Bdellovibrio bacteriovorus HD100: one gene and its partner. The protein of the gene in region 1 interacts with the protein of each later gene in a pairwise test. Links are inferred from orthologs where the notes say so. Each region holds a gene or a part of one and is shown on either strand. Other genes may lie near its edges. The genes, in order: ung and ndk.

Evidence for each region.
Region 2: the proteins of ung (region 1) and ndk interact in binary tests that used the Escherichia coli proteins (3 or more experiments, as listed by UniProt). The link is inferred for Bdellovibrio bacteriovorus HD100 from one-to-one orthologs.

The regions. Positions count from the first base shown.
Region 1 is NC_005363.1:3,407,750-3,422,273, reverse strand. What follows is about bases 11,145-13,859. They hold ung (uracil-DNA glycosylase), read left to right. Parts: upstream 11,145-12,014; coding sequence 12,015-12,704; downstream 12,705-13,859. Other genes in these bases: BD_RS18445 (dehydroquinate synthase/iron-containing alcohol dehydrogenase family protein), read left to right, coding at 13,606-13,859; BD_RS16005 (sll1863 family stress response protein), read left to right, coding at 13,190-13,606; BD_RS16010 (hypothetical protein), read left to right, coding at 12,837-13,148; BD_RS16020 (hypothetical protein), read right to left, coding at 11,465-11,866; BD_RS16025 (aldo/keto reductase family protein), read right to left, coding at 11,145-11,435. Also shown: BD_RS16100 (hypothetical protein), read left to right, coding at 1-356; BD_RS16095 (GAF domain-containing protein), read right to left, coding at 446-943; BD_RS16090 (LysR family transcriptional regulator), read right to left, coding at 946-1,830; BD_RS16085 (pirin family protein), read left to right, coding at 1,955-2,653; BD_RS18215 (hypothetical protein), read left to right, coding at 2,707-2,844; BD_RS16080 (hypothetical protein), read right to left, coding at 2,863-3,249; transcriptional repressor LexA, read right to left, coding at 3,403-4,119; BD_RS16070 (type II secretion system protein D), read right to left, coding at 4,242-4,910; BD_RS16065 (hypothetical protein), read right to left, coding at 4,968-5,309; BD_RS16060 (hypothetical protein), read right to left, coding at 5,413-5,634; BD_RS16055 (M14 family zinc carboxypeptidase), read left to right, coding at 5,807-6,697; BD_RS16050 (endonuclease I family protein), read right to left, coding at 6,710-7,579; BD_RS16045 (hypothetical protein), read right to left, coding at 7,804-8,334; BD_RS16040 (hypothetical protein), read left to right, coding at 8,514-8,915; BD_RS16035 (AgmX/PglI C-terminal domain-containing protein), read right to left, coding at 9,144-9,509; BD_RS16030 (metallophosphoesterase), read right to left, coding at 9,548-10,384; and 3 more genes. UniProt on the Escherichia coli protein: Excises uracil residues from the DNA which can arise as a result of misincorporation of dUMP residues by DNA polymerase or due to deamination of cytosine.
Region 2 is NC_005363.1:3,689,017-3,703,565, reverse strand. The notes cover bases 6,816-9,555. They hold ndk (nucleoside-diphosphate kinase), read right to left. Parts: upstream 8,529-9,555; coding sequence 8,103-8,528; downstream 6,816-8,102. Other genes in these bases: BD_RS17500 (hypothetical protein), read left to right, coding at 8,965-9,555; BD_RS17505 (hypothetical protein), read right to left, coding at 8,545-8,844; BD_RS17515 (class I SAM-dependent RNA methyltransferase), read right to left, coding at 6,884-8,065; BD_RS17520 (tetratricopeptide repeat protein), read right to left, coding at 6,816-6,860. In the rest of the region: BD_RS17555 (NAD+ synthase), read left to right, coding at 1-1,064; BD_RS17550 (hypothetical protein), read right to left, coding at 1,096-1,407; BD_RS17545 (3'-5' exonuclease), read right to left, coding at 1,459-2,076; BD_RS17540 (2Fe-2S iron-sulfur cluster-binding protein), read left to right, coding at 2,098-2,457; BD_RS17535 (CehA/McbA family metallohydrolase domain-containing protein), read right to left, coding at 2,454-3,665; BD_RS17530 (ArnT family glycosyltransferase), read right to left, coding at 3,662-4,978; BD_RS17525 (helix-turn-helix domain-containing protein), read right to left, coding at 4,981-6,105; more of BD_RS17520, read right to left, coding at 6,105-6,815; more of BD_RS17500, read left to right, coding at 9,556-9,846; BD_RS17495 (hypothetical protein), read right to left, coding at 9,843-10,643; BD_RS17490 (DUF7844 domain-containing protein), read right to left, coding at 10,668-12,602; BD_RS17485 (DUF2388 domain-containing protein), read right to left, coding at 12,785-13,123; BD_RS17480 (c-type cytochrome), read right to left, coding at 13,335-14,549. UniProt on the Escherichia coli protein: Major role in the synthesis of nucleoside triphosphates other than ATP. The ATP gamma phosphate is transferred to the NDP beta phosphate via a ping-pong mechanism, using a phosphorylated active-site intermediate.

The DNA of each region.
Region 1 (14,524 bases):
GTACTGTGGCTGTTAAAGCTGTGGATGCTTCCAATCAGGATGGCATCGTTTCTTTGCGCGTGGTTGTTAAAAACCAGGCTTTGAATTTGATTGATCCAAAAGGTGTTGTGACTTCTGAACAAGATGGTTTCACTTGTGATGTTGAACGCGTGATCCTTCTGAACAGCTCTTATGATTCCGCTTCCAAAACTTATACTCAGGATTATGAATTGAAAGTGTCCTGGACTCCGGGTGCGGACTGGAGCTCTTGCACAGTTCAGGTTCAACACCCTTCTTTGAACAACAACAGCGTTGTTCTTTATGTTGAAGGTGCGACGACTTCTCCGATCGAAGAAGACTCTCGCGATCTTTACTAGTTTGATTATTGAAGAGTTTTATTAAAAGCCGGTTTGTGCAAAACGAACCGGCTTTTTTGTTTTCGGTGGGTTGATCCCGCGGTGGGCTTTTAAGCAAACCTGTCCGGCCACACAGTTTTACTGATCAGAATCTGCACCAGGCCTTGAAGACCCTTTTGATCTTCGCTGTCGAAACGATTTAAAACCGGCGCATCGACATCCAAAACTCCCAGCAGTTTTCCGTTATGAATCAACGGCACCACGATTTCAGATTTAGAGGCGGCATCACACACGATGTGCCCTGGGAACTGATCCACGTCTGCCACCAGTTGAGTTTGCAGTGTTTTCGCCGCGGTTCCGCACACACCTTTTCCGATCGCGATGCGCGTGCAGGCAGGCAGTCCCTGGAAAGAGCTGAGCAGCAGTTCGTTGTTATGAAGCAAATAAAATCCCACCCAGTTGATCTCGGGCAGGTGCTGTTTCAGCAGGGCAGAAAAGTTCGCAAGATTCACGAACCATTCTTTTTCGGCCAGGCCTTCGGCTTCGGAGTGCAGCTCTTTATAGAACTTGGTTTTATCTGAATAGTTGATGGACGTGTGCTGTTGCATATCTATCTCCCTTGAGTGGACCGTTTCTGAAAGGCATTCCAAACTGAACGGGCCGTGACGCCGATAGGGCGGTTTTTGGGACGGACCAAACATAGCTCAAGATGGGTCTCAGAAGCGATGGATTTATCAATCAGCACCAGATTTTTTTCTTTGGTGCATTCGCTTTTGGCGATGCGGCCCCAGCCGACACCACCTTCGATCATTTTCACTTTGGTGTGGTGATCGGGAACATAGATCTTGTGACCTGCCTCTTTGCCGGTTTTGCGAATCGTGGCATCGGGCCGTTCATTTGTTTGGCTGGTATAGACAAGAATCTGAGGATGTTTTGTGAGGAACTCTTTGGTCGGTGTGCGCTTTTCCTGCAGCAGGCGGCGGGACACGGCCGTCACCAGGATCACGTCTTCCAGGAAGATGCTTTCCAGGTCTTCGTTGTTCTTGGGGGTCGGAGCGATGGCCAGGTCAATCTCGCCATCCAAAAGGCGCTGATAGCCGCCCTGAAGAATGGATTTGCTGATGATCAGATTCACCGGCAGCACGGGGCGTGCGCATTCCAGGGCGATCAGCTCCAGAATCTCGGTAGAGATCAGCGGGTCGGCAGAAATGTGCAGTTCGGTGTCGGCCTTGTGGCGTCCCAGTTCGATACCCACGCGGGCCGTGTATTGGGCGGATTCCAAAGTGGCTTTGGCCACGGCATAAAACGCCTGGCCTTCCGGGGTCAGTTTTACTTTGTATTCGGAGCGGTCAAAGATGGTCAGGCTCAGTTCGTCTTCCAGATTCTTAATAGCGACGCTCAAGGCCGGCTGGGAGCGTCCCACCTTGTCGGCGGCAGCCCGGAAGCTTCCACATTCGATAACGGCTCTGACGAATTCCAACTGGTCTAAGTTCATAGGACCCTTAATGATACGATTTACTTATCAAGATGATTAAATCTTTCAAATTTTATTTATCGTCTGAAAGCCGTAAAGTCCATAGAGAAAGATAAACACGACTTTTAAAAAAAGGGAGCAACATATGATTCAGGTAAGAAAATCCAACGAACGCGGTCTGGCACAACACGGATGGCTGAACTCCAAACACACTTTCTCTTTTGCTGAATACTATGACGAAAACTTCATGGGCTACGGCCCGCTTCGCGTGATCAACGAAGACCGCATTCAGGGCGGCACGGGTTTCGACACCCATCCTCACCGTGACATGGAAATCATTTCCTATGTGATCGACGGAGAACTGGCCCACAAAGACTCTATGGGTAACGTGGCCGTGATCAAACCGGGCGAAGTGCAACGCATGAGTGCAGGCACGGGGGTTCGTCACTCTGAATACAACAACATTCCGGGCAAAGAAACTCACTTCCTGCAAATCTGGATCAAGCCGGATAAGATCGGTGTGGAGCCTGGCTATGCACAGAAAAACTTTGCTGACAGCTTCGGTTGCAGTGATTTGATTCTGGTGGCTTCGCACAAAGGCCGTGGTGGTTCCATCACGTTGAATCAGGATGTCGACATGTATGTGGCGAAAGCCCAGGATGCCGGTGAAAAAAATCACAAGACCTATCCGCACAGACATTTGTGGGTGCAGGTGATCAAAGGCGACGTGCAGGTGGACTCCAATTCCCTGACAGCGGGTGACGGGGCTGCGATCACGGACGTTGAGGCACTGAAGCTTTCCTGGGGCAAAGGGGCTGAATTCATTCTGTTCGACATGCCTTAATCGCAAAGGAATATGAGACGGTGCAGCTTTATGCAAATCGTAAAGTCTACAAATTGGAATCGACAGATGTGAAAGTGAAAATCGAAGTTGAAGGGCCGGAAACGCAAATCAGTCGCGAGATCTCCTTCCGCGGTGATCTTTCTGAGGAAGAAAAAGCGCCCACGTTTACGACGGGGCGCTGGCATTCATAGAATCATATTAAATCGACTTTATAGTTGTCCCAACTGTTTCAAACCCTCTTCGGTCTTTTTGCAGCCTTCTTTGAAGGTGTCGCTGGTAATGTCTGTGACTTCGTATTTAACTTCAGCCTTGCATGTCACTCCTTCATGCTGTGGAAAAAGTCTTTTGCAGGCGCCGTGGGCGGCTTTCATTTGCGCCAGGATTCTGTCTTCGTTCGGAATCCCACCCAGAAGGATTTGCAGGTGGTTGAACTCCAGAAGGACATTGTTGTAGTTGGTGATGAACTCTTGGGTGCAGTAGCCGTTGGCATCCACTGAATTTGTTTTGGCATTGCCCTCATCACTGCCACCACCGCCGGCACAGGCCGTTAGCATGGACATAACAAGAACGGTGCTTAGAAGTTGGATGGTTTTCATTTTAAATCCCCTTTGTTTTCTGTCCCAGTTTTCAGAAGCTGGAACTAAATTTTAGAAAAACAGCGGGTTTTTTCCGTCCCCGCTGCGGTATCCGATATGGACGACTCGCGGAGACGTAAAAGCAATGGCAGTGCCAAGGGGATTTAATAGGAATTAGAACTTACGGATCAGGCCGACAACGATACCACGGATTTCAACCTCATCAGGGGTGTACCACATGGATTTCATCGTTGAATTGGACGGGCGCAGTTCCACCATCTTATCTGCGTCCCCAGTTTCCGGGCGGGGGCGCAGATAGAAGCGTTTCACGGTGGCTTCATTATCTACCGTTGCCACAATGATATCGCCGTTGTTGGCGGAATTTTGTTTCTGGATCAAAATGATGTCTTCATCAAAGATCCCGTCTTCGATCATGGAATCGCCCTGCACCTTTAGCGCAAAGGATTTGGAAGGATTTCTGACCATGGAAGGGGGGACGTCCACGAACTCGTCGTGTTTGATGGCTTCAATAGGTTGGCCTGCCGCCACTTTCCCAAGAAGGGGAAGTGACAGGATCTCGTCACGAGCCTGGAGGAGCTGAGTGCGAGGAGACCCTGTCTTCGTCGAGACCGTTTTTGATTGCAGTTGATCCTGAACCGCCGAAGCGGAGTGGAGCACCTGAATGGCTCGCTTCAAGTTCTGGGGATTTGAGATATATCCCTTGTTCGTCAGCTGCTTCAGATAATTCTGAACCGAGTTGAACGAAGCCAGACCGAAGTGATCCTTAATTTCTTGATATGACGGCGAAACTCCTGAACTTAAGATGTGCGCCTCGATAAACTCGAGGACGGATTTTTCTTTCGGTGTCAGTGGTGGGAGGGGCGTTTTCATCGTCATAACTTACATACGAACTTACAGTGTAAATTATGTGTAAGTCAATAGCCTATTTTCAAAAAAAGAAAGGACCAGCCTTTGGGCCAGTCCTTCGTTGTTTTTCGCGCTGGAAGCGGGTTTTATTGCTTCTCAGGGGCTTTTCCAGCCTCGTCATGCTTCGGGGCCGGGCCTTTGTGCGCTGGGCCGTTGGAAGGGCCATGATGGCGGCGGGAAGCATCCACCAGCTTTTTGGTCGCAGGGTCCACCGGTTTATCGACGGCCTTCAGGATTTCAGCGATACGGTTCAGGTTCGTTGCCCAATCGGTGAAGATGATCTGGTTGGCCGCCGCATTCACATTCATCTCGCCATCACGGGAAGGCAGGATGCGCAGATCACGATTCAGATCCAAAACAGAAACATGCTTCAGTGTCGCCACCCAGGTGTACATACGCTGAGGTGAAATCGCAGGCACTTCCGAGCTGACCTCGATCAAATCACGCTGCACATTGCGCGCGGATTTCACTACCATCACGTCGTTTTGTTTGCTGATAGCAAAGCCGTTGGTGGCAAGGGCAATCGACAGGTGATTGAAGGCTTCTGTTGGCTCAAGAGCCTCTTGATTGTAGATCGAGATTTTCCCGCGCACGCCCGGATCAATAATGAACTTCTGCCCCGTGGCCTTCGAGTAGATCTCGATCACCTTGGTCAGTTCTTCATTATTGAAATACATTTTGATTTTGTCGGCAGCGGACGCCTGAGACACGGAAAGAACGGAAACAAACAAACTTGAGATAACGTACTTAAGCATGCATCCTCCTAGCGCTGTTTAGGCTAGGAGACCTTCCAAAGGCGGGCAAGTCCAGCTTTACAGCAGACCCGCCACGCAAGCTGCCAGAGCCTGTTCAGCGTAAGGGGACAGAATCATGCGGACTTGGTTGTCGCGGGTGGTGGATTCCGTATAAAGGTCACTGACGTCGTTCATATGCTCAATCAGGCAACCGGCCTTCTGAGTTTTGATTTCCATTTTAACCAGGCACTTTTTATTGCGCACGGAACAGCGGATGTCGTTGTAATGAACGCCCGGGGTGATGTTTTCCTGATTCAGGGTCGCCAGCAGCGTGGTCTCGTCCTGAGACGACAAAAAGGCCTGGGCAGGAGTTGCTGCCAAAGCCATGATTGCGGCAAGTGTAAGAGTGATAGTTTTCATAGAAGCCTCCTTGTTTCTAGCTATGCTTCAATAGCTAGTTTTAACAAGCAGGACGTCATAGGTAAAAGGTATAGAAAGAATTCAGATATGCACGTAAAGAATATTATTCCTTACGTGGGCATTCTTTCTTTTCGTCGTGGCAGACCGGTTTGATATCGGCAACCACCGGCTGTGACTCGGAAGCCACTTGGCGGGTGATCACAGGGATTGGTGTGGAGTTTTTGGCGTGGCTTACCGGCGCCATCGAGCAGTTTTGATAAAACAGTATCACGACGGGATTGATTACCAGCATCGCTACGAAACTAAAACTACCTCTATTCAACATACTTGCCTCCACACTGAGTCCTAATGGTCACACCCTTTCTTTTACGGACGAAAGCCTGCAAGACTTTAGTCAATTTGTAAGGATTCTCAGCTTGATTCAAAAAAAGGCGTTTTCTCATCTTGAGAGAATTCGCAGACACAGCGATAATGATTGCTGAGTGGTTAAGAGGACTATGAAAGCATTAATTTTTAGCGCGATCCTTATGACAGTTGTTGGGGCGAAGGCGAACTTCCCTGATCTTCAGCAAGACTGTATCAATGAGCTCAAAAAATTTCCAGGAGCTTGGGACGACAAGCTTTTGCAACAGGCCTGTGCCAGAGTGCAAATCGATACTCAGTGCGTGAGCGCTGAAGGTCGTCCTATCTATCACTACGAAAAGATCTCTTCCACACCAGGAGCCAAAAAGGTTCTGGTGTTCAGTATGATTCACGGGGATGAAACGCCGGCAGGCACCGTGGGCCGTTACTGGATGGAGCGTTTGGAAGGCATCGACCCGCGCAATTCCTGGCGTGTGATTCCGGTGCTGAACCCGGATGGTGTGAAATACAAAACCCGCTACAACGCGAACAAGATTGATATCAATCGCAATTTCCCAACCAAAGATTGGGATGCGGGGGCTTTGACTGCGTGGAGACGCTCTACGGGCTCCAATCCGCGCCGTTTTCCGGGTAAAGAAGGTGGCAGCGAGCCTGAAACCAAGTGCGCGATGAAGCACCTTGGTGACTTCCAGCCGGACTTTATCGTGTCTGTCCACACGCCGCTCAAAGTTTTGGATTACGACGGACCGAAAGTGAAAGCACCGCCAAAGTTTGATTATCTGCCTTGGAAATCTCTGGGGAACTATCCGGGAAGCCTGGGGCGCTACATGTGGGTGGAGCGTTCAACACCGGTGCTGACGATGGAGCTGAAAGACAACCTGCCGCCGAACCTGACGCCGTTTGAACAGCTTCAGGATATCATCGGGACGCTGGTGAAGTACGAGACCTCTGCAGAGCAAAAAAAAGAGGAGACTTCCACAGCCTCCTCTCCAACAAGCTTTTTACCTGTCGCCTTGGAACACTAGTTCCAGGGCTTTTTAGAAATCACTGATAGAATCTTCAAGACCCGGGAAGTCGATGAACGGGTTTCTGTTCCCTTGCATCTTGTGGATCGCGTCGTTGCGGCTGATTTCTTCGTCATCGAGTGGATCTTCTTTGGCCCACTTGCGCAAAGTCGCTTCCTGACGGGAATCAATTGGCAGGTCATATCTGACAGAGAAATAGAACAAAGCGCGAGCCACGTTGCCGCGGTGATTTGCCGGCGGCATGAACACATCAGCTCCACCTTGGGAAGCGCGACCGAAGCGGGACACTTTGCATTTCAGGATTTTTCTGTCCTGAACAACTTCACCGAAAGGGTTGTTGCCGCGGATAGAGTTCATTTCGTTGTCGGTCGGGTACAAGTGATGCATGTCCGCTTTCTGCATGTTCTTGTTGTGACGACCCGAGAAACGGCTTTGTGGCCAGGTGTGTTCGGTGTTCACGATGTTGCCATCCGGGATTCTGCCCGGAGCCGGCGCGTTGCCGCCGCGGAAGTCATCAGAGCCACGGATAGAGTCGCAGTAAACGTCTTTCACTGCATAGTCGCCGTGACCTTCATCAACCAAATAGAAAGAACCCAGAAGGAAGGTACGAGCACCGTCGTAGCCCAAAGAAACATGCTGATAGCAGTTGTCGCCGCTGCAGCCGTTTACGATCTGATCGTAGCTGCCGTTCACACGAAGGTGGAAGCTGCGAAGGACAAATTGAATATTCTTTTTCAGATCGTCGTTGGAAATTCCAGAAGCCAGATCGTGGTGGAATTTTTCACCATAATAAGGAACATCGCCGGAAGAAGGAGCTGCTTGAACCAAGGTGCAACATAGCGTGGACACAAGCATCAGCAGAGAAAGTGCGGTCAACTTCACAAAGAACCTCCATAGTCAGGCATTTGAGGTGCCTGGTAGAAACGCTGCGCCCTATTCGCAACATATACGGGGAAACACTATGAAGTTATTTCCAAAAGATTCTGTGGTTGCAACAACTTAATGAAAACCAACCGTTTACAAACAAATTTGCGCGGCGCGGAGGTGTCATATTCGACAAATTATCGGAAACAGGGCGGTTTTTAGCCCTGCTTTTTAAGATTTTTTCAGAAAACTCTCTGACATTTCAGGCGCAGGTCCCAGATTTTTTGCCACTCATTCTGGAATATCAAAGCCGCTTCGCGGGACTGAGTCACAAGGCGGGCTTGCAGGGACTTTTTATCCAACTGCAGTTGATTCCAGATATCCGGAGTGTAGGTCAGGGTGGAGCCCTCTTCCAGGGCATTCACTTTCAGGAACTCCGGGGATTCCTGCATTTCTTCACCGGCCCAGGCGTGGATGTAGGTGGAGCTCAGGAACTTCGTGTGAAGACCCTCGGCCCGATTATAGATGTTTTCATACTGTGACAACGGGATGTGTTTCAGCTCGGCCTTGGCATAGCGCTGACCATCGCGGTAAGGCACCGAACCGATGCAGACTTCCACCTTGTGCATTTGAAGTTTGGCCAGGTCCGGCTTCGTGACTTCGCAGGCGTAACCTTCGTCAGCGGGCCAGTCGGATGTCAGAAACTCTTGGCAGTTATGGGCCCAGGACAGAGCAGGGAATAAAAGCATGGCAAGTACAAGCAGGCGGTTCATGAGTACTCCTGAAAGCGCTGGTTATACCGTAAAGCCTGTGGGCCTTCCAGATCACGGGCCGTGCGCCTGAAAAACTTTCCGAACTGCTTAAGGTTCAGACAGGGGACTACGGCTTTCGCGGTGAATCTTGTCGCTGTCAAAGCGATGTGGAATACTGCCGATGTTTCTGGAGGGGTTCCTTGGTTAAGTATTTGATGATGGAGATTGAAAAGTCTCAGCTTATGAAGGCTGTGCATGACAACAACAGCCTGGTGCTGGATCTGGAGTGCATTCTGAGTGTGGTGGATGAAACCACCGACGTTCTGGAAAGAGCCAACAGCAGTGTCACCACTAAAATCACCATCAAAAATCCCCGCCTGAACCGCGTGCCACCTGTGGGCTACGTGTCTGAAGGGCAACTGGAAATCGACGACAAACCAAAAGGTTTCCTGCCGCTGAATCTGGAATACAAAGGCGACTTCCGCCTAAGCCTGACCCTCGGCCCGGATGAGTTCGAGACCGAAGGGGATGAGATCATTATCAAGACCGAGAACTCGGAGATTCCGTCGGGGTATCGTAAGATTCCCGCGATGGGGTGGTAGTTTTCTATTGCAAATAATTTGCGATCGTCCAAGGATTCTTGCGATCCATGCAGGACCATATCTGAGAAGTAAGTAGCGCAGCAATAAGAAGTATACCAAGTATTTTTGCAATCAGAGTTATCGTTCTTTTCATTATTCGTGTTTCCAGCTCTCGATTTCGTAAACGAGCCTTATGAAATAAAATCTCTGGACGTCATGATTCGTCTTAACTCCTGTTCCTGCCTTAGATTATTTGACTAGCAGCTCTAAGCTGACCTTGGCTCGGGAGTCTTCGGCGGAAGGTGGAAACTTCATCACCTTGATTTTGGAGATAATGCAGTCTTCAAATGCTGGGTCTTTGAAGTTCATGTCGCGAATGCGCGGATTCTTTACAAAGCCATCTTCATTTTGAATCCAAACAAGCGTTGCCCTTCCATCCAGGCCAGGCGATCTCTTTAATGCATCTTGAATGCAGGACTTGAAAGCATCCTGGTTCTGATCGAGCGTGCGATTGGTCGCTTTTTCCGTCGCGTCCAATCGTTCTTCGCGCGTAGGTACATTCGAACAAGAAGAAAGAATCAGTGTTATCAGGGCAAAGAGAGTTACTTCCTTCAATCGATACTCCTTGAGATTGAGTGTATAACCTTGTTTCATTAATTGGCTGACGTAAAGGCGACTTCAGCGATGACTACCTCTGGGGGGACGCGGAAGCGTACAGGTAAGATACTGTTACCCGTGCCACTTGTTACTAGAAGGTGGTGGCCATCCTCATGAATTAGGCCGTAGCGATACCTATCTTGAAACTGCGAAGGGACAATCGGTGAGTTGATGATGGGAAAGTTGACCTGTCCCCCATGAGTATGGCCTGCAAGCACTAAAGAAATATCAGAAGGAATGCGGGGGAAAACGTCGGGATTATGTGTAATTGCGATAGACGGAATTTCAGAAGCTTTGTGTGCGGCTATATAGTCCCACAGATGTTCATCCTCCCAGTAGTCGCCAAGGCCAATCAGTCGAAGCTGCGCACCTTTCCATTTAAGATCAATGTGCTGATTGTCTATTAGTTGGACATTGTTTGTAGTTAAGGCTTGCACTACGTCTGTTTTGCCTGACCACCAGTCGTGATTCCCAAGGACTGCGTAGACACCCAATGGTGCTTCAAGTTTCTTTAGCTGATGAGCTGATTTAACAAATGCTTCGGCGCTTCTTTGGGCAACGAAGTCACCGAGAAAGACGATTATATCTGGTTTTTCGTCATTTAAGGTTCCTACAATTCGTTCGAGTCTTTTCTCATCACCAAAAAATCTTCCAATATGAATATCAGAAACGATTCCAATCCGAAGAGGACTGAAGTTGTTTTTGTGAGCCATTGTAAGGCTATATCTTTGGGTGGTGAGAGAGCTTGGTTCTAACCAAAAGGCCCAAGCTGCCAAGATTCCGCCTACAAATACCAAGATGTACATTAAGAATGCTTTAAGTCGCTTGATCATTGATCTATTCTGAAAGATTGAGTGCGGCGGGTACAGTCAAATAGCAGTGAAGGGAAAAGGCTGCGGGGGGGCAGCAGCCTTTCGGTGTGTCTCATTAGTAAGCGAAAATCTTTTTAATGTCTTTGTCGATCTCGGGTGTGATTTCAACCTTCAGGGCGCCCAGATTTTCCTGCAGTTGTTCGATGCTGGTGGCACCAAGGATCACGCTGCTGACGCCCGGTTGGGCGGCGGTCCATGCCAGTGCCAACTGCGTGCGGCTGCATTCTAGTTTGTCGGCGATGCCTTTAAGTTCCCACACGCGCTGACTGTTCTTTTCGGTATAGAAGGTGTCCTTCAGCCAGTCGATGCGCGACAGGCGTCCTTCGCTGACGCCTTTGTCGTATTTTCCGGTCAGCATGCCAGACGCTAACGGAGACCAAGTGACCAGGCCCATGCCGTGTTGTTGGGCTTTGGGTTGCACATTGGTTTCAAACTTGTCGCGTACAAGCAGGTTGTATTGGGGCTGTTCGACTTGCGGTTTGTAGTAACCACCCTTGTCACAGATATCCATGGCTTCCTGAATCTGTTCTGCGGTCCATTCGCTGGTTCCCCAGTACAGAATCTTTCCGTGATGAATGAGGTCATCCATGATGCGCACGGTTTCTTCCACCGGGGTTTCGGGGTCATAACGATGGCAGAAATAAATATCCAGATAGTCCGTGCCGATTCGTTGCAAAGACTTGTTCACGGATTCCAGAATGTGTTTGCGGGAAAGACCCTTGTCGTTGATGTCTTCACTCATCGGCCAGAAGACTTTTGATGAAATCACCAGCTCGTGGCGGGGGAAATCTTTTAAAGCGCCGCCCATGATGCGTTCGGATTCGCCTTTGGCGTAGATGTCGGCGATGTCGAAGAAATTGATTCCGGCTTCATAAGCCAGGCGCAGAATGCTGCGGACGGAAGTGAAGTCTTTGACGGTGCCACCAAAGGTGGTCCATCCACCCAGAGAATAGGTGCCGATTTTAAGACCGCAACGGCCAACGCTGCGGTAAGGCATATTGGGATTGAACATCGGGGCCTCCTTGCAGAAGCCCCATTATCTTAATGAAGAACCGGATGTTGCAAGTAATGATTGATTTCGATGATTCGGTCTTGCTGACTGACCACGGAATCCTGAATCGCCACCAGCTTTTGCATCAGATTGTCTTTAGCAAGCCTAATGGCTTCGAAGATATCCTCGTGGACGCCTTCAGCCTCTGCCTTCGCGCCGCCCTCGTTTAAGACGATGGCAATACGATACAGTTTCTTCAGACCCTCGCGGGTGAATTCGCGCCCGTCTGTTTCATACTGGAGCGCAAGTTTTCGGGGATCCCGGGCTACTACCGCAACCACAGTCTGTGGAGTCACAAAGTGTTCAAACTCTGCGATCTGCTGGTAGATAAAGGACTTAACCTCAGGATTTTGCTCAATAAGCTCAATGGTGGGGTTGAGAAGGGTCGTCATAGGCGGCCTCCTTTTCCTCGTAGTTATAGTGTAACAATGGGGTCGAATTTTGTCTGGTCAAGAAGACTGGCACCGAAAAAATAATTTGAAATCGAATAGGTTTGCATTAGAATCCCGAACCTGGACCATGGACCTGTGTCAGATTGAGATGGAAAATATTAACTCAGAAATCAAATTAGACTCATCTTGGAAGCAGCATCTGCATCTCGAATTTGAAACCGAGCGCATGCAGAAGCTGAATAAATTTTTATCTGCTGAATACAAAGCGGGTAAAACAATTTATCCCCATGGCGATGACTACTTCGCGGCGATGAATCTGACTCCTTTTGACAAAGTGAAAGTGGTGATCGTCGGGCAGGATCCTTATCATGGCCCTGGTCAGGCGCACGGACTTTGTTTTTCTGTGCAAGACGGCGTTCGTTTTCCTCCGTCTCTTAGAAACATCTTTAAAGAGCTTCACGACGACGTGGGCGCGACCATTCCACAAAGTGGCTCCTTGACCAAGTGGGCTCAAGAAGGTGTGTTGTTGCTAAATGCCGTGCTGACAGTCGAGGACGGAAAAGCCGCTGCCCATCAAGGCAAGGGCTGGGAAGAGTTCACCGATAAGATCATCCACGTGCTGAACGAAGAAAAAGAAAATCTTGTGTTCATTCTGTGGGGTTCTTACGCACAGAAAAAAGCGTCCTTCGTGGATCGCAAAAAACACCTGGTGCTTGAGGCCGTGCATCCATCACCGCTGTCCGCTCACCGCGGATTCTTTGGGACCAAGCCCTTCTCCAAAACCAATGCCTATCTGAAATCCAAGGGTATTGGCGAAATCAACTGGAACCTGGTTTAACTCCTTCGGGGGGCGTCCAAAATAGATCCATCCCGGTGTTTTATATCAAGCCTGCAAGGGTAAAAGCTCTAGTCTTCGCTGGGGACCTTGGCTAAGATATAAGAAGGTCTCAATTATTCACCGGGAGGATTTATGAGATGGCTTGTTATGGTGGCTTTCGTGGCACCCGTCTTTACAGGCTTGAATCCGGCACAGGCGGGTCCGTCGATCCGTTTGGTCGCAAGTGAACACTCCACCATCACCGCAGACACCGTTAAAAGCATCCGTGCTGATGGCAACGGGCTGCTGGTGGTCTTTACGAAAACAGCCGGAACCTATTATCTGGATCGTGATGTCATCAACTTTGAGACCTACCGCAGAAGGCTGGAAGAAAGTCTGAAAAATCAGAAGCCTGTCAGCGTCAAGGCCGAGCAGCATCAGCTCAATATTGTTGAAGTAAAATAAGGCCCCGTTGTAAACTGGTCTCCGTCGTAAGGAGACCTTTTATGCGTCATATTGCTGCTGCTTTTGTAGTGTTGTCCCTGGCTTCCCAATCCTTTGCCACTTCCGCTGAAGAAGTGAAAACCAAAACCGCTGAAGCAGCCACTGCTGCGGCTGATTACACCAAAGAACAAAAAGAGCAGTTCCAAAAAGACATGGAAGAAAATCTGGCGAAAATGAAAAAAGAAATCGCCGAGATGAAAGAAGCTGCCTCCAAGAAAACCGGCGAAGCAAAAACTGAGTACAACGATCAGATCAAAGCTTTGGAAAAAAAGCAGGAAGAAATGAAGAAAGATCTGGCGAAGATGAAGAAAAGCTCAGGCAAAGCCTGGGGCGAAATGAAAAATGGCATGAGCAAAGCGTGGGATGCGATCTCTGATTCCTACGGTAAAGCCAAAGCCCACCTGTCAGAAGAAAAATAATGAAAAAAAGCTCACTGCTCTTCACCACCGAATTGCCTCGTCCCGCAGACCTGGGGGAAGAGCTGTTGTTGATCCACGACGAGATCTTGCCTCGTAAATCCAAGACCTTCAAAAAATGGATGGCGCAGTTTCCACTGCGTTATCCGGTGAAGGCCGGGGAATCTCTTAAGTCCGTTCAGAACTTTCCCGAACACATCACCAAAATCGTGAAGCTGTGTGAAGGCGCTTCCAGCCGGCGTTTGACGGTGGTGGTCGCCGGGGGCGGCAGTGTCGGGGATTTTGGCGGCTTTGTTGCCAGCATCCTGAAGCGTGGCGTTCGTCTGGTGCATATGCCCAGCACCTGGCTTTCGGCGATTGATTCTGCTCATGGTGGCAAGACCGCTTTGAATGTGGGATCAGCGAAAAACCAGATTGGCACTTTCTATCCCGCTGACAAGATTGTTTTGTCTCGTTCGTTGCTGATGGCTCAGCCGAATGCCCGAGCCTTTGAAGGTTTTGGCGAACTTCTTAAGATCGCTTTGATTGCCGGGGGACCGCTGTGGCGGGATCTGTCGAAAGATACGAAGTGAATGTGGCGGTGCTGTGGAAATACCTTTCCAGTGCCATTGATGCCAAATACAAGGTTGTCGCCAAAGACCCGGAGGAAAAATCCGGTCATCGTCATATTTTGAACTTGGGTCACACCTTGGGCCATGTGCTGGAAACCCAGTACGAACTGCCACACGGGGTGGCGATCAATTACGGGCTGGAGTTTGCTTTGCGCTTCAGCTTGCACAAAAAGATCATCACACCTGCTGAATACGAAAAGCTGATGCTGTCGCCTGTGATGGGCTATCTGCTGTCGCCGGTGCGGGATGAATTGCTGCAGACCAAAGAATCGGTTCTGCGTGAATTCAGAAAGCAGCTTCTGAGTGACAA
Region 2 (14,549 bases), 290 kb from region 1 along the record:
CGCCTTACTTTGTGGGTAAGATGAAGCAGCGTGAATACGTCACACAAAAAACGGCGGCGTATTTCAACGCTCCGATCATGTACGTGAATCTGGTGGGTGCGCAGGATGAAATCATCTTTGATGGCGGCAGCTTCGTGCTGGATAAAAAAGGCAAAAAACTTCTGACCTGCCAGCAGTTCAGTGAAGACATCAACGTGATTGACCTTAACACCCTGGAAGTCTGGAACAAGAATCCCAAACTTGAAGCCATCGAAGAACTTCGCCGGGCGCTGGTTTTGGGAATCCGTGATTTCTGTGAAAAGACCGGCATCAAGAAAGTTCATCTGGGCTTAAGCGGCGGGATTGATTCTGCGGTCGTGGCCGTTTTGGCGGTGGATGCCCTGGGGCCTGCGAATGTTGTGGGTGTGGGGTTGCCGGGTCCGTTCAATGCTCCACAAAGTCTGACTTTGGCAAAAGATCTGGCTTCCAATATGGGTGTGGATTTCAAAACTGTCGAAATCGGTCCGATGTATGAATCTGTGCTGAAGGCTTTGAACAAGGGCCTGGGGCTGGAGGGTTTCAGTATCGTGAATGAAAATCTGCAGGCGCGTTTGCGTGGTCTGACTTTGATGGCCTGGTCCAACAAGGAAAACAGCATGCTGCTGACGACCGGGAACAAGAGTGAATATGCCTCGGGCTATTCCACGTTGTACGGGGACATGTGCGGTGGTTTGGCGCCATTGGGTGATCTGACCAAAGCGCAAGTTTATGCTCTGGCCAGATACTATAACAAACAAGGTGAAGTGATCCCTCAAGAGATCATTGATCGTCCACCATCGGCGGAACTTCGTCCGAACCAAAAAGATCAGGACTCTTTGCCTGAGTACGATGATTTGGACAAGGCTGTGACTTATTTGGTGGAAAAATCAGGTCCGGCGAAATCAGCGACCGAAAAATGGCTGTTGCCTGTTTTGATGCGCACGGAATTCAAGCGCTGGCAGGCGCCGCCGATACTGAAAGTGTCGCAGCACTCGTTCGGTCGTGGCCGAAGATATCCGGTGGCTCACCGGGCGCGGGAAATCTAGAAACTAAAAAGCCCCTTTGCAGGGGCTTTTTCTATTTCGCACAGACAGAGACATCTTTGCAAAGCTGGATGCATTCGCGCTGGGCTCCGGCAGTGGCGCCTTCGCATTCCGCCAGGGCCAGCATTTTTAGAACCTGCTCAAGGCCTTCGGGCATTTTGCTGTCAGGAAGATCCGGCAGAGTGTACTTGTTCTTTTCAGCTTCTGTGATTTTGCAGTCACCAAGGCTTTTCACATAAAAAACAGCCTCTTCGCAGGTTTTAAGATCGGGAAAGTTTGTTGCCGCTTGTCCGGTGGAGGCCAAGGTCAGCATCAAAGCCGCTGACAGCATCATAAGTTTATTCATGTATGACTCCTAAAGGTTAAGGAAACAAAAAAGGCCCCGAAGGGCCTGATTTTAAAGACCTCCGAAGAAGTCCATTTGTTTTGGCTGGCGCACGATCTGCGGGAAACGCAGTTCTGGTTTGCCGGTCAGGGCGATCAGATTTCCGACCTGAGGTGCCTGGCCGCCGATAGAGATTCTTTTCATCATCTGGCTGAACATGTGGCCCAGATAAGTTGCATCTTCTTCAGCGCGGTGGAAGTTGGAAGTCGGGATTTTCAAATGCTGAACCAAAGTTCCCAGTTTGTAGTTCGGAAGACCTGGGAAGACCTTACGCGCGATTGGCAAGCTGTCCAGAATCACTCCACGAGGAGCTGTGGTTTCATGCTTTTTAATGTCAGCAATCAGGAACTGGGAGTCAAAAGGCGCATTGTGCGCCACCAGCACATCCTCACCGCAGAACTCTGCAAAGGCCGGCAGGATGGTGTCGATCAGGGGTTTGCCTTTAACCATATCATCAGAGATACCGTTCACCGCCGAAGCTCCCGGTGGGATAGGGCGAAGTGGGTCAATCAAAGTGGCAAAGATCGCCTCGGGCTGGCCATCGATAAAACGAACGGCCCCGATTTCTACGATTTGATCTACTCCAGGAACTGTACCAGTGGTCTCTAAGTCAAAAGCTATGAATCTCATGAAAACATTGATACAAAATGGATGGGGCTGTTTCAACTAAAGAGTGTCCCCGTGAAGGAGTTCCTGACTGTGTCATCCAAGTCTGGAAAAATTATAAGCTTTTTGCCCGAAAATATTGATGTCTCAGTGAGTCAAAAGGATCATTCTGTTTTGGCTGTGGCCATCCGGGCGAAGGTGCCGCTGAATCACACCTGTGGCGGAAATGCGACCTGTGGGACGTGCCGGGTTTTGGTGGTGAAGGGCCTTGAGAAGCTGCCTCCGCGCAACGAGCTGGAGCAGGAGATGGCCGAAGACCGGGGGTTTCAGCCATTTGAGCGTCTGGCCTGTCAGATCGAGCCAGTGGACGGGCTCACCGTCGAGATTCCACTTTCAGATGATTAAGGGCGGACATAGAATGGATTGGTGTAAATCCACGTGATCCATTTTTTCGCGTCCGGGATGGGCAGCATCGGACTGACCCGCACCTGCACTCGATAAGTTCCCGGCTCTTTGATTTCAAAGACCGGCTCTGGATCGTTCTTTCTTGCGACCACTTCACCGTCTTTGATGATCATGATTTCAAAAAAGTCCTGGGGCTTTGCCGGAAGAATCACTTTCAGGCTCATGTTTTTACTGAACTTCACCTCGGAGCCCATCATGTGGCTGTGATTGCCATCTTCGATAGTGGCTGAGAAGCCTTTTGGATCCCCTAAAGTATCCAGCGCGATATAGAAGCTTCCGTTTTTAATGGCATTGAAGATCTTGGTGCGGTCACTGTTGAAGCTTCCGGTCAATTCGGACTTTAGCAGCACGTGATTGCTCATGAATTCAAAGCTGCGTTTATAACTGGGGAAGCGAATGAAGTAATTTGCCAGAGGAATCGCGCGGGCCGAGGCTTCTGTTCCGGCATAGACAACCACTTTGCGCTGCTGGCTGAGTTTGTTTAACAGTGCGATTTCATCCGTGGGTTCAGTGTAAAGCCGAACGAAGGCCAGGCGCGGATTGAAAGGGTAAATCAAAAGGCTCCAGATGGTGGAGATCTTGGACTCAGCCCAGGCGCGGTTGATCAGACTTTTCATGTTCAGCAGCTCAAACCCATCAAGGCCTGAAGGAATCTCTCCAGACCAGGAGTAACCCGCCTTGTAAGGGTGGGCCAAAATCGTCAGTGTGTCTTTGCTGGCGCCGGTTTTCTGCGACAACAGATCCGACAGTTTCACCTGGGCATCACCCAGGTTGGCCCCGATGCTTTCTTGATTCAGCGAATAGTAAATCAAACGGGAATCCAGATAGCTGTACTTGCCGGCGTTAAAGACCAGCAGATTTCCGTGGTAGGATTCAAACGTCGTCGGGATATTAAAAACGTTGTAATCGGTGAAGAAGATAAAATCCAGATTGGCCAGTTTTGCTGAAGTGATGACAAAGCTGGAAGTCGCCGAACCGCTGGACAGATCGGTGTGCACATTCAGCACACCTTTGTAGTCATACAGATTTCTTGAGGAGTGTTGTGAGGTGATTTGTGGTGGTACCACAGCCAGTTCGTACTGATTCAGATAAAATCCGTACAAGAAGAAGGTCACCAGCAAAAAAGAAAGAGTTGCAATTACTTTCATGGTCTTGTGAATTCCAACAGGACAAAGTCAGGAGAGATTTTTCGAATCTCTTTCATCTGCCATTGTTGTTCGGAAATCCACTTTGGTAAACCATTTCTCTCGCGCTTCACTAAATAAAAAACTTTGCCCTGCGGCTCGGCTTCCGGGAGTGTGTCAAAGAAGTCATAACGGCTGATTCCCTTGAGCTTAAACACCGGAACTTTGCTGAAATACCAAAGTGAGGCCGCCATTTGATAGCTGCTGGCGTAAAGTGGACTCACTTCTTTGGCCACGCTGCTCAGTTCTTGGAAGACATAAGGCTCTTCGACTTTGTCACTGAGCTTGCGCAAGGACGGTGTGAACAAGGTTGCCAGCACCACGGCGACAATCGCGCCCCAGAAGATCACGTAAACTTTTGTCCACTTTTGCACCTTCGGATGGAATAGCGCCAATGCCAGGATCGCCGGATAAGCGATGATCGGCCAGTTGGCTTCCACCAAAGCGCGGAAGGAAGTGAACAGGAAGAACAGCAATGGACCCCAGCCGAAATAGAACAACCAGCGCAGGTCCTTGGGAACTTTTGCCCGCAAAGCAGCCCAGAAGATCAGGGGGAACACGATCAGGATTTGCCCAAGGATGTAGGAAAGGGTCCATTCCGGGTTGTAAGAGCTTTTTTCCAAGCCGTGTTTGATTTGGAATTCAAACGAAGCAAAGTCATTCTGATAATTCCACAACAGAACCGGTGTGCAGAAGATCAGACCGGACACAAGAGTCAGCAAAACCCCATTCCAGCGCACATCCTTCCAGCGCTTCTCTGCCGTCAGATACACCAGCAGACACGGCACGAAAAGAACGATGTGATACTTGGAACAGAACCCCAGGCCTAACGCCACTCCCAGCCAGATGTAGCTGGAAAGAGCTTTTTTGTCGAGAGCCTGCAGAGCCAGTAAAATCGCCAATGACCAAAAGAACATCACCGGCAGATCCGGAGTTACGATCAAAGAGCCAAACCCCAGAAGCGGGGAGAACAGCACCAGATAGGTCCAAACTTTGATTTTATCAAAATCGATCTTGTCCTTCAGGATATAGAACCACACAGCCAAAAGCCCGTGACCCAGAATCACCGCCGGCCAGCGCACGGCGTTCATGAAAGGTTCAAGAAAGTGTCCAAGATAAAAAAGCCAGGAAACCAGAGGGGGATGGTCGAAGTAGCTCAGCTGGGGGCGCTGGGCCCACACCCAGTAGTAGGCCTCATCAGCACTCAAGGGGATGAGTGCTGACAGAACAAGTTTTACCAGAAGGCTGATCCACCAGATGCGGAATAGATCTTTCAAGACTAGTAGCTCAAGCGGATGGGTTTGCCAAGGTCACCCGGAATGCCGACTTCTTTTCCGTTCAAAATCAGATTCACAGCGCCACCGTTGGAGAAATTGATCTTCAGACCGCTTTTGCTTTTGAAGGTGTGAACCTGCTCAGCAGACAGACGGATCTTTTGCGGTTTTCCGTTCGGAGCGGAGTATTCAATTTCGACTGAATCCAAAGCCTCCACGATCAGCTCCACGGGTTTGCCGGACTCAGGTTTTGGAGTCGGAGTGGGCGTCGGACTTGGTGACGCCACTGGTGTCGGGGACGGAGTTGCGGTCGGAGCAGGACTGGGAGTCGCCGTCGGTTTCGGAGTTGCAGTCGGAGACGCCGCAGGAGTTGCTGCAGTCACCGGCGTTGAAACTGCCGAAGTCGGAGACGCTGCGGGAGTTGCAGTGGAGGACACGGTCGCTGCTGGTGTTGGAGCGGTCGTCAGGTTGCCCAGCGGGCCCGGAGTGGCATTGGGATCCACTTCAGTCAAAGTGCCGCCATCAATGGTGGTGTCGACCACAACCGGAGTGGCCCCTTCCATGGTCTGCGCGACTTCCGCACTTGGAACCTCGGCTTCCTTGGAATATTTGTCGATCATTTTTTTCGTGAACAAAATCAGGCCCACCAGAATAACACCCAGACCCAGAATGATGTAGGTTTTGGTGTTCTTATTTTCTTTCAGGGACTGCATGCCGTGGTTGGAACTGGTTGGCGGCGGGGTTTTGCGAATCGGCGTGACAGTGGCTTCCGGAGCCGGAGCTGCTGCTTCCGCAGTGCCTTCAGTTGCCGCACCTGCCGGTTTTGTTTCTGATTCGGTTGTTGTTCCCGCTGCTTTGGGTTCTTCTGTCTGGCGGATGTAAGGTTTGGGTTTTGTTGAACCCATTTCCTCGTAGAAGACTTCAAGAACCTGATCTGAGTTCAGGTGCAGGAAGTTGGCATAGCTCTGTACAAAGCCGCGCAGAAAGGTCTTTGCCGGCAATTGGGTTTCATCACCCTCTTCGATGGCTTTAAGAACCTTGCTGCTGATTTTCAAAGAAAGACCAATTTCGTGCAGGGAGAGGCCTTTTTCCTCGCGGGCTTTTTTTAGAAGTTCTCCGGTCTTTTTCATTAATGTCCCTTTCGAATCAAACTGAGCATTCCCTTGGCTTTGTCGCGATACTTACCGGTGGGATAGTATTTTATCAACTCTTCAAAGCGGGCGACGGATTTTGATTTCTCGCCCAGACGATAGTAGGAAAGCGCGCTGTAGTAGTGAGGCTCATCATACAGATTCTTCTGGCAGAATCCGATAGCGCGATCCAGGGCTTCGGCAGCCCGACCATAGTCCTTTTCTTCAAAGAACGTACGGCCATAGTAGGTGTTGGCGATGCAGTCATCCGTTTGAGAGTCCATGACCTTGCCAAAAGAGGTGCGGGCGGCTGCATATTCTTTCTGATTGAACTTAACCAGGCCCAGATTGATGTAGGCTTTTTCCGGATTTCCATAAGTCAGATCATTCAGCACCAGCTGGATTTCTTTTTCAGCATCGGCATAACGACCGGCTTCAATCAGCACGCGGCCCAGGTTGTTGCGTGCATCAGAATAGCGGGGTTCAAGACTCAAAGCCTGGCGCAGATGTTTTTCGGCCAGATCCAGACGATCGCGGAAGAAATAGACCTGACCCAGATTGTTTTGAATGACGGGATTTTTGGGATCCAGTTCCTGCGCCTTCAGCAGCTCCTGCAAGGCATAGGGATAAGCACCAGTCTCGATATGGGCAACACCCAATCGAAGATGAAGTTCGGCTTTTTGTTTTTCCTGTGCCGACCGGCTGGCACAACCCAGCATCGTCAGGGCGCACAGAGCGAGAATCCATTTACGCATGCTAAAAAGGTATCATTAGAGGACTAAGAGTCAACCCTGAGTTCCGCAATAGTTTCCACATGATCCGTCTGCGGGAACATCTCGAAAGTCTGCACCCGGTCGAGCTTGTACTTGATGCCTAGTTTCTGCGTCTGAGCAAAGAACCAGTTAAGATCCCGCGCCAAAGACACTGGGTGGCAGCTGATGTAGATGATCTTGCGTGGCTGGGCGGCGGCGAGGGTCTGCATGGTGTATTCGCTGGCTCCGGCCCGAGGAGGATCCAGGACCACCAGATCGTCTTTTCCAATGCTGGCCCGGCGCATGTAGGTTTCCACATCCGACATGAAGTAGGTCATGCGCTTGTCGGTGATTTTGGAACGAGCCCGCTCCACGAGCTTCGGGTTGAGTTCCACACCAATGATTTCCGAGCCGGCGTATTTTGCCGCCAGAGGGAAGGTGAAGTTCCCGGCACCGGCATACAGGTCATAAACTTTTTTGTACGGACCGTCGCCCGCCCAGTCCAAAGCCGTGCGCAGCAGGTCCTCGTTCTGAAAGCGATTCACTTGAGAAAAACCGATGCCGTCATCTTCGTCAGTGATCAGGCCATAGCGCACATCACCTTCTTCGGCGATGTACATCTCAAGACGCTGAAGATCTTTCGCATTTTTCTTTTCGGCCCAGGCCTTCACCTCGGCAAATTTATCGGTCAGAGTTTCTTCCGTGATCAGGCAGTCCATCGTTTCCACGATCTGGTGGGAATTGCGCGCAAAGAAACCGAAGCGGCCGTTTTTGAATTTCGGCTGAATGCGGTTGCGATAGCGCAGCACACGCGGACTTGGTTGGATGGGAAGATAGTTGAATTCCAGATCCCGGTTGAACTTTTTGATCGTTTCCAGAACCAGCGTGTGTTTTTGACGGCGCTGTTCTTCCTCGGTGATGTGCTGCCAGTTGCAGCCGCCGCAAGTGTGCGCCACCGGGCAGGGTGGTTCACGACGATGGGGGCTGGCCGTCAGAATTTCGACCACGCGGGCTTCCATGAAGTTCTTTTTTACCAGAGTGATTTCCGCCAGGATTTCTTCATTGGGCGCTGCTTGAGGAACGAAGACAACCATGCCCTCGTGTCGAGCGACTCCAGCACCGCCAATGGCGAGTTTTTCAATATTCAGTTTGATCTTGGAACCAAGAAGGGGAGCTTTCGCTCCCCTTTGGTTTGATTTCGCAGACATTTTATATCGCTAATTTCAAATTTGAATCTGTGAACGATTAAACGTTGCAGATTTCGTGTTTTTCGAAGAACAAAGCCAATTCACGAGCTGCAGACTCTGGAGAGTCAGAACCGTGAACTGCGTTTTCACCCACGTTGTCGCCGAATTTCGCGCGAACTGTGCCTGGGTTTGCTTTTTTAGGGTCCGTAGCACCCATGATTTCGCGGTTTTTCAAAACTGCGCCTTCACCCTGAAGACACATCAACATAACCGGACCGGAAGTCATGAAGGACACAAGCTCACCGAAGAATGGGCGTGCTTTGTGTTCAGCGTAGAACTCTTCAGCTTTTGCAGTTGTAAGAACGGTGATTTTCGCAGCAGCGATTTTCAGGCCGTTAGCTTCAAACATGCTCACGATATCGCCGATAGCGTTTTTCTTCATGGCATTTGGTTTGATGATAGAGAATGTTTGTTCGATAGACATGGTGTCTCCTTGTTTATTAATGACAAACTGTTTTAGTAATCTCAAAGAACCTAGGAGTTTTAACGAATTGAGTGACACATGTCCACTCTTGGTTTCCTTGGTTCGGCATGTTCACAACCAGTTTTGTCTGAACAGCCAGATCGTGGCCTTCGGACGGGGTGGTGAAGTTCTGGTAGGTGATCTGATAGCTTGCGCGGTTCTGCCAAAGATTCAGGGTGAACTCGACATCTTCGGTGGTCATGATCTGGATTTCATCAACACGGCCGGCGAATGCGGGACTGGCGGCCAGCAAGGCAAAAACCAATAATTTCTTCATCTTAGATCTCCTGAGTGGCCCTTAAATAGAGGCCGGAAGAGGCGCTGTCAATGGAAAATTGCCGCATGGGGTTATAGGCTCTTCTATATTCGAACTGAATCCTGGGATAGCGTTTTTTCCATGCATTCCTCAAGATGGATCCTCACTTCTGTCACGATTCATGCCCTTGCTTTGTCAGCCCTGTGGCTGGGAAAACCTGCGGTTATTGAAGTGCCCCACAGTCCGGACCCGATCCCGGTGGAGTTTGCAGTTGTCGAAAAATCCCACGCGCCTTCCGCGGGTCCGAAAAGAGGGATCCCTTCCGGGGCGTCGCAAGCCATGGGTGCGAAGCCCGGGACGATAACAAAGTCCCTGTTTAAAACCTATGACTTCAATGACAGTGAAGATGTCACTGAAAACTCTGACGGGCCTGCGAGAGACTTTCGGGATCGCGCCACCTATGCACTGGAAAGTGCCAACGTCTTTGCCGACACTGACAACTGGGATTATCACCGCGAGGTTTTTAGGCGCATTGACAGCGAGCTGATGTTTGATTCGATTCTTGCTCAGTACAATCACTTCGGCACCGTGATGCTGCAGTTTGAAGTCGATGAAAAGGGCTATCTGCTGGAAAAATCACTGCGTGCGTCTTCCGAGGATCCAATTTTGAAAGTGCATGCCGTGCGCGCCGTTAGAAAGGCTTTGACGGAAAAGTTCCAGGAGCTCAAGTGGAGTTCAGAAAACACCATCTTCCAGGCAAAGTTTGAATTCTTGAGTGATTCACCATCATTGAATTTTCGCAAGCAGCGCGAGTTTGGCAAACCGGTGCTGAACTTCACCCGGGCCACCAAAGAAAAGCCGGTGGCGACAAATCTGCAGGATCATCTTTTAAACGGCGGTATCGACTATGATGCTTTTGCCATGGTGGAAAGATGGCAAAAGTATAACAAGAAAAAACGCCTGGACGTGGGCGAGTATGATCCCTTCGCCCATTATCGCAAAGATCCGGCGTATCTGCTTTAGAATCTGATTTTAAATGAAAACCCCAGTCCCAGCGGAATCAGGCGGTCGTCATCGCCCTTGGAGCATTTGTTTTCCCTTCGGCAATAGGCATCCGGCAGGAACAAGTTCATCTCAAATCGATTCGGAGTGTTTGCCGCTTCGTTGAGTGATGAATTGATGGTAGAGACCACGTTCAATGAATCCAAAATTGTTTTTTCGCGTTCTGCACCGGCAATGGCGTTCGAGCGCACGCGCACGCGGCGGACGATGCGTTCAGCGGATTCGCGGTCCTTTTCGGTCAGCTGGTGGGGGATATTTTTTAAGGTAAAATGCACGATGGCTGAGCCAAAATTCATTTCATGCAGCATGGACAGGTCCGACACACGCACCTGGGCCACGGTGGCTTGGTGGCGGCGCACGGCCACGCGGATCATGTTGTTCGAGGTTCTGGCACTGGGCAGAATGAAAAGCAAATTGGTGCGACTGGCGCGAACGAATCCGGCGTTGGTGTCGCGGATGCTTTTTTCGGCATTGCGGGAGTTGTCGATCTCGGCCATAAAGTCCCATTCGTCTATGGGTATGGTGATGACCACGACGCTGAGGGGATTGAGCTCATCAGCGGCACACAGATCCTCTTCCAGAGGGACCAGGTCTTCCAGACTGCGTTTCGTGGTCTGGCATTGCCGGTGGTCGCGCGTGTCGACGGCCACCATGATTCCACGAGCGTGGGTTTCACGTTCTTCGTTGAATGTGTTGGCCTGCGCCCCCAGGGACGTCAGCATCATTGCAAATGTAAATATCAGCTTGGCGTTCTTCATCGTCAAATCTGTCCGTCGCAAATGTTAAATGGAGCGCATAAAGCTAAGCGCAAATTCCACGTTCTTTTTAATGGCTTCAATTTCCTTCATTTGGGCCGAATTGATCAGGCTTTCCACATTCTTCTGCACTTCATCGTAGATGTCAGATCCCTGGTTTTGTTTGTGCGAGGAAAGACGCTGAACCTGCTCCCAGTCCTGCTCCGTCGGCAGACCGTAACCTTCCGCACCTTTCAGGAACGAAGCCGGCTGCGAGAACATGTCGCTGATTTCAGTCAATGCGGTCACGATCTCTTTTTGACGGGTGGTTTCGCCACGTTTGGCGGCCTGTTTTTCTTCCTTGATCACATGCTGGGTCAGATCTGCTTTGATCGCGGCCGTCAGGAAGCGGTGGGCACCGTTTTCAAGCAGCACAATCGCAGCCGCCGCTTTACGACGGGTTTTGCCTTCCAGCTTGTTGATGCGCGAATACAGACTGCCACGCTGGGAGGCCGTCAGGCTGAGCAGTTCACGGAAGTCTTTTTGATTAACACCAATAGTGTCTTTCAGAACTTTAAAGCTCATCTCATAGCGGTCCCGGTAGGAATCAAACAGGTAGCCTGTGTTGATGGCCTGGGTGCGGTTTGCAAAAACGCGATTGTCAGCGATCTTCAGGCGCAGCAGATCCTTTTCAAGACCGATCGGGGTTTTGGTTTCCAGATAGATCAGTTCCGGGCGGAACAAAGACCCCTTCATCAGGTTCAACGATTCCACCGCGCAGTTGTTGGAGGTGAAATAGTAGCGGCCGTCATAAGACCAGTGGGTTTCAATCGTGCGGGTCACGAACTGGCGGATTTCATCGCGAGACAAATTCATAGGGACACTTCTTAGATCACGCAGCTCCGTCTTGGTGTATTCATCAATCACCTGATGCATGGGCACCAGGAATAGACGCGAAGGATAGTCCCCGGTCAGACCTTTAAGGGTGTTGATCTGAATGCTGTTCACAAAAGCGCGGTAAGAAAGCACGATATGCTGATCCAGATCCTTCAGGCAGTCGGGACCGACAACTTTTCTTTCCGGAGCACACATCACCAGACGGAACATGGAATGACCCCATCCGCTCATCATTGCTTCACCTTCTGCGGCCAGCAGATAGTGCACCTGATAGATGCGGCTCGGATCAATACTGCGGAGCGGGCTGTCTTTACCCTTGAAGTCCGGGATCACATAGTTGAGTGGCACCTGGCAGCCGCTGTTCGGGAAAGGGGTGTGTTTGAATTTGGTGCGGAACAGGTGGTACAGTGATGGACGACGGCATGCATAGTCCGGGTCCATCAGGAAATATTCCATATTCACCGCGAAAGATTCAAAGGCGCTGGTCAGCTCATAAATGTCAGGACTGCGGTGTTTCATCCAGGACTCGTCGCTGTCAACAAACCCTGCAATCATTGTGAAATACGGATTTTGTGAATAGCTGCGATACATGTTTTCGTAAGGCTTGCACTCGGGGCTGGTGCGGGTGTTTTGGCGGTCCTCTTTTTCCTCTTTGCACACACGGATCATGCGGGCCTCATCCGCATCGTGATCGTTCAGTTTGTCATAAGCATGAATGGTCTCATGCACGACGGTTGCCAGAATCTCGCGATAGAAGGTTTTGTGAGTGCGGTTGGTGCGCGTGGCATTGCTTTCACCGCGGCGAATTTCTGGAATGGCTTTAAGGTCGATGCGCACTTTGCCCCAGGACAGTTTTCCCAAAGCGTGATCGCCGTTTTCTTTGAGGCTCTCAAAGCGGACTTCCAGAGGTTTTTTGAATTTGGATTTAATGGAAACCGGCAGCAGTTGTTCGGCCTGTTTCAGCAGAATCTGAGCGTTTTGTCTGAATTGTTTGTCTGCGGGTCCTTCGGTCAGAGAGTAACTGAATGAAGCATGAGCGCTGGAAGCCATTAGCATCGCGGCGACAATCAATCCTGCTTTATTCATCGGTCTCTCCTTGTTTCAAAATGAGACAAACCTGCCCGGACTTTGGAAAATCCAAGCCCTGCTCTGAAAGTTAATACAAATTCAGTGCCAGACTATGGGGACCTAAGTGATTGATATGAAAATAAAAAAGGGCCACCTCGCGGCAGCCCTTTTCCAGAGAAGAGGAGGAGATGAAGCGCGAATTACATTTTCAGGATGCCTTCAGCAAGTTCAAGATCAGAAGCCTGAAGTTTTGGGTTTTCAGCGCGGATCGCTTCCAACGCTTTTTGCAAAGCCACACCACGGATCGCGCCATCAGAAGCAACCATCGTTGCAGCATCTTCTTTAGCTTCAACAACAAGTTTCAAAGTCTGACCAGAGATAGAAGCGGACGTCGCCACAACACCACCTGTAGTCATCAAAGGGATCGCCAGGATGGAGTCCACTGTGGAGGTCACAGATGCAGAGTAAACCTGAGAGATCTCAGTGGCTTGAGCCATAGTGGCAGACAACAACAAAGCAACGACAACGGACTTTTTCATGGATACTCCTAAAAGGGGTTTAATGTGTTTTTGGTTACTGGCTGGGGAGTATTGCAGCAACAGTGCCAAGGTGTCTCAGGACGGGAATTCACGGACTTGCCGGAAATTCATGGTAAATACGATGCTGGCTTGTGTTTAGGGATTGAACAGCGGACGCCAATAAGCGCCCGCGTTTGATGGTTGCGATGGAACACTCGCAACGAAAAAAATTTTAAAGTGTCTGCAGGAATTGGATCAGATTGTATTTGTCTTCGGCAGACAGAATTTCTTTTCCGTCTTTGATGAAGATTCCTTCGTCGTGACCCATGTTGCCCATGCCCGGATTGCGGGTGTCGTAAAGATGCTCGCGCGTCTTCCACGCCTTCGGTGTCTTGTCACCGATAGGGTAGCCACCGCAGCTAAAGTCATAGTCCGTGTCTTTGTTCAACGCTTCACCGGAGTAATAGATCGACGGACGCTTCTTTGCCGGAGTCAGCAGCACACACAGATTCGGGATCGAGTTGTTGTGCATGTACGGCCATCTGGCCCAGATGCCCACCAATGGTGGCGGCACATAACCTTCCTGCGCTTTGATCACGATCCCGTTCTTTTTAGAGATCTCCAGATCATTCAGCTGCTCCAAAGACTTCATGCCCTGACGGCGGAACGGGTCGGTGCCGACATTCACTACCGGGGTTTTTTCTTTGTAGCGCACTTCGACGGTTTTCAGGCGCTCGGCTGCGGACAGCACCAAGGCCTGCGGCAGGTTCCAGGCTTTTTCATAGTGGCCGTGGCACTTGGCGCAGGTGTTTTTAAAGATCTGCTCGCCGGCTTTGGCGCGTCCCAGATCGATTTTTTCCGCCGGGTAGAAATCGGTGATGTGCGGAGCTTCAGACGCAAAGACGGCCGTGGTCAGCTCTTTGATGATATGATCGTTGTCAGCCAGCCACTGCTCTAACTCGTGCAAATCCGCTCCGCGCCCGATTTCATTCCAGATTAGATTGGTGAAGATCGGGTTGCCACTCAGAACGCTTCCGTCCGACAGCCAGCGGTTTTTGTATTTCACGTTCCACCACACGGCGGGTTTGGAATCGGCGGGCTTGTTATCCAGATAGGCATCTGCCCGCGGTGATCTTGCGGCTTTGTCGCTGTAGTTGGCGTATCCGTCTTTGGCTCTGCGATTCAGGGAAAGACTGACCTGCGCCAAAGATGTATCCAGGCCCAGGGCGATGGGTTGTTTCAGTGCCACGGATTTCAGACGTTCTTTGGACTCCACCAACAAGGCGGTTTCCGCATCGGTGGCGCGCGTGTATGCCTGAAAGATGTGCGGATCCATCAGGGGCATGACTTTCTTGGCTTTGATGAAAAATTCATTCGCGCGCGGGAATCGGTTGGTCATGCCCAGGACTGTTTTGCCAAACAGGTTGGATGAATGGCAGGCCGCGCA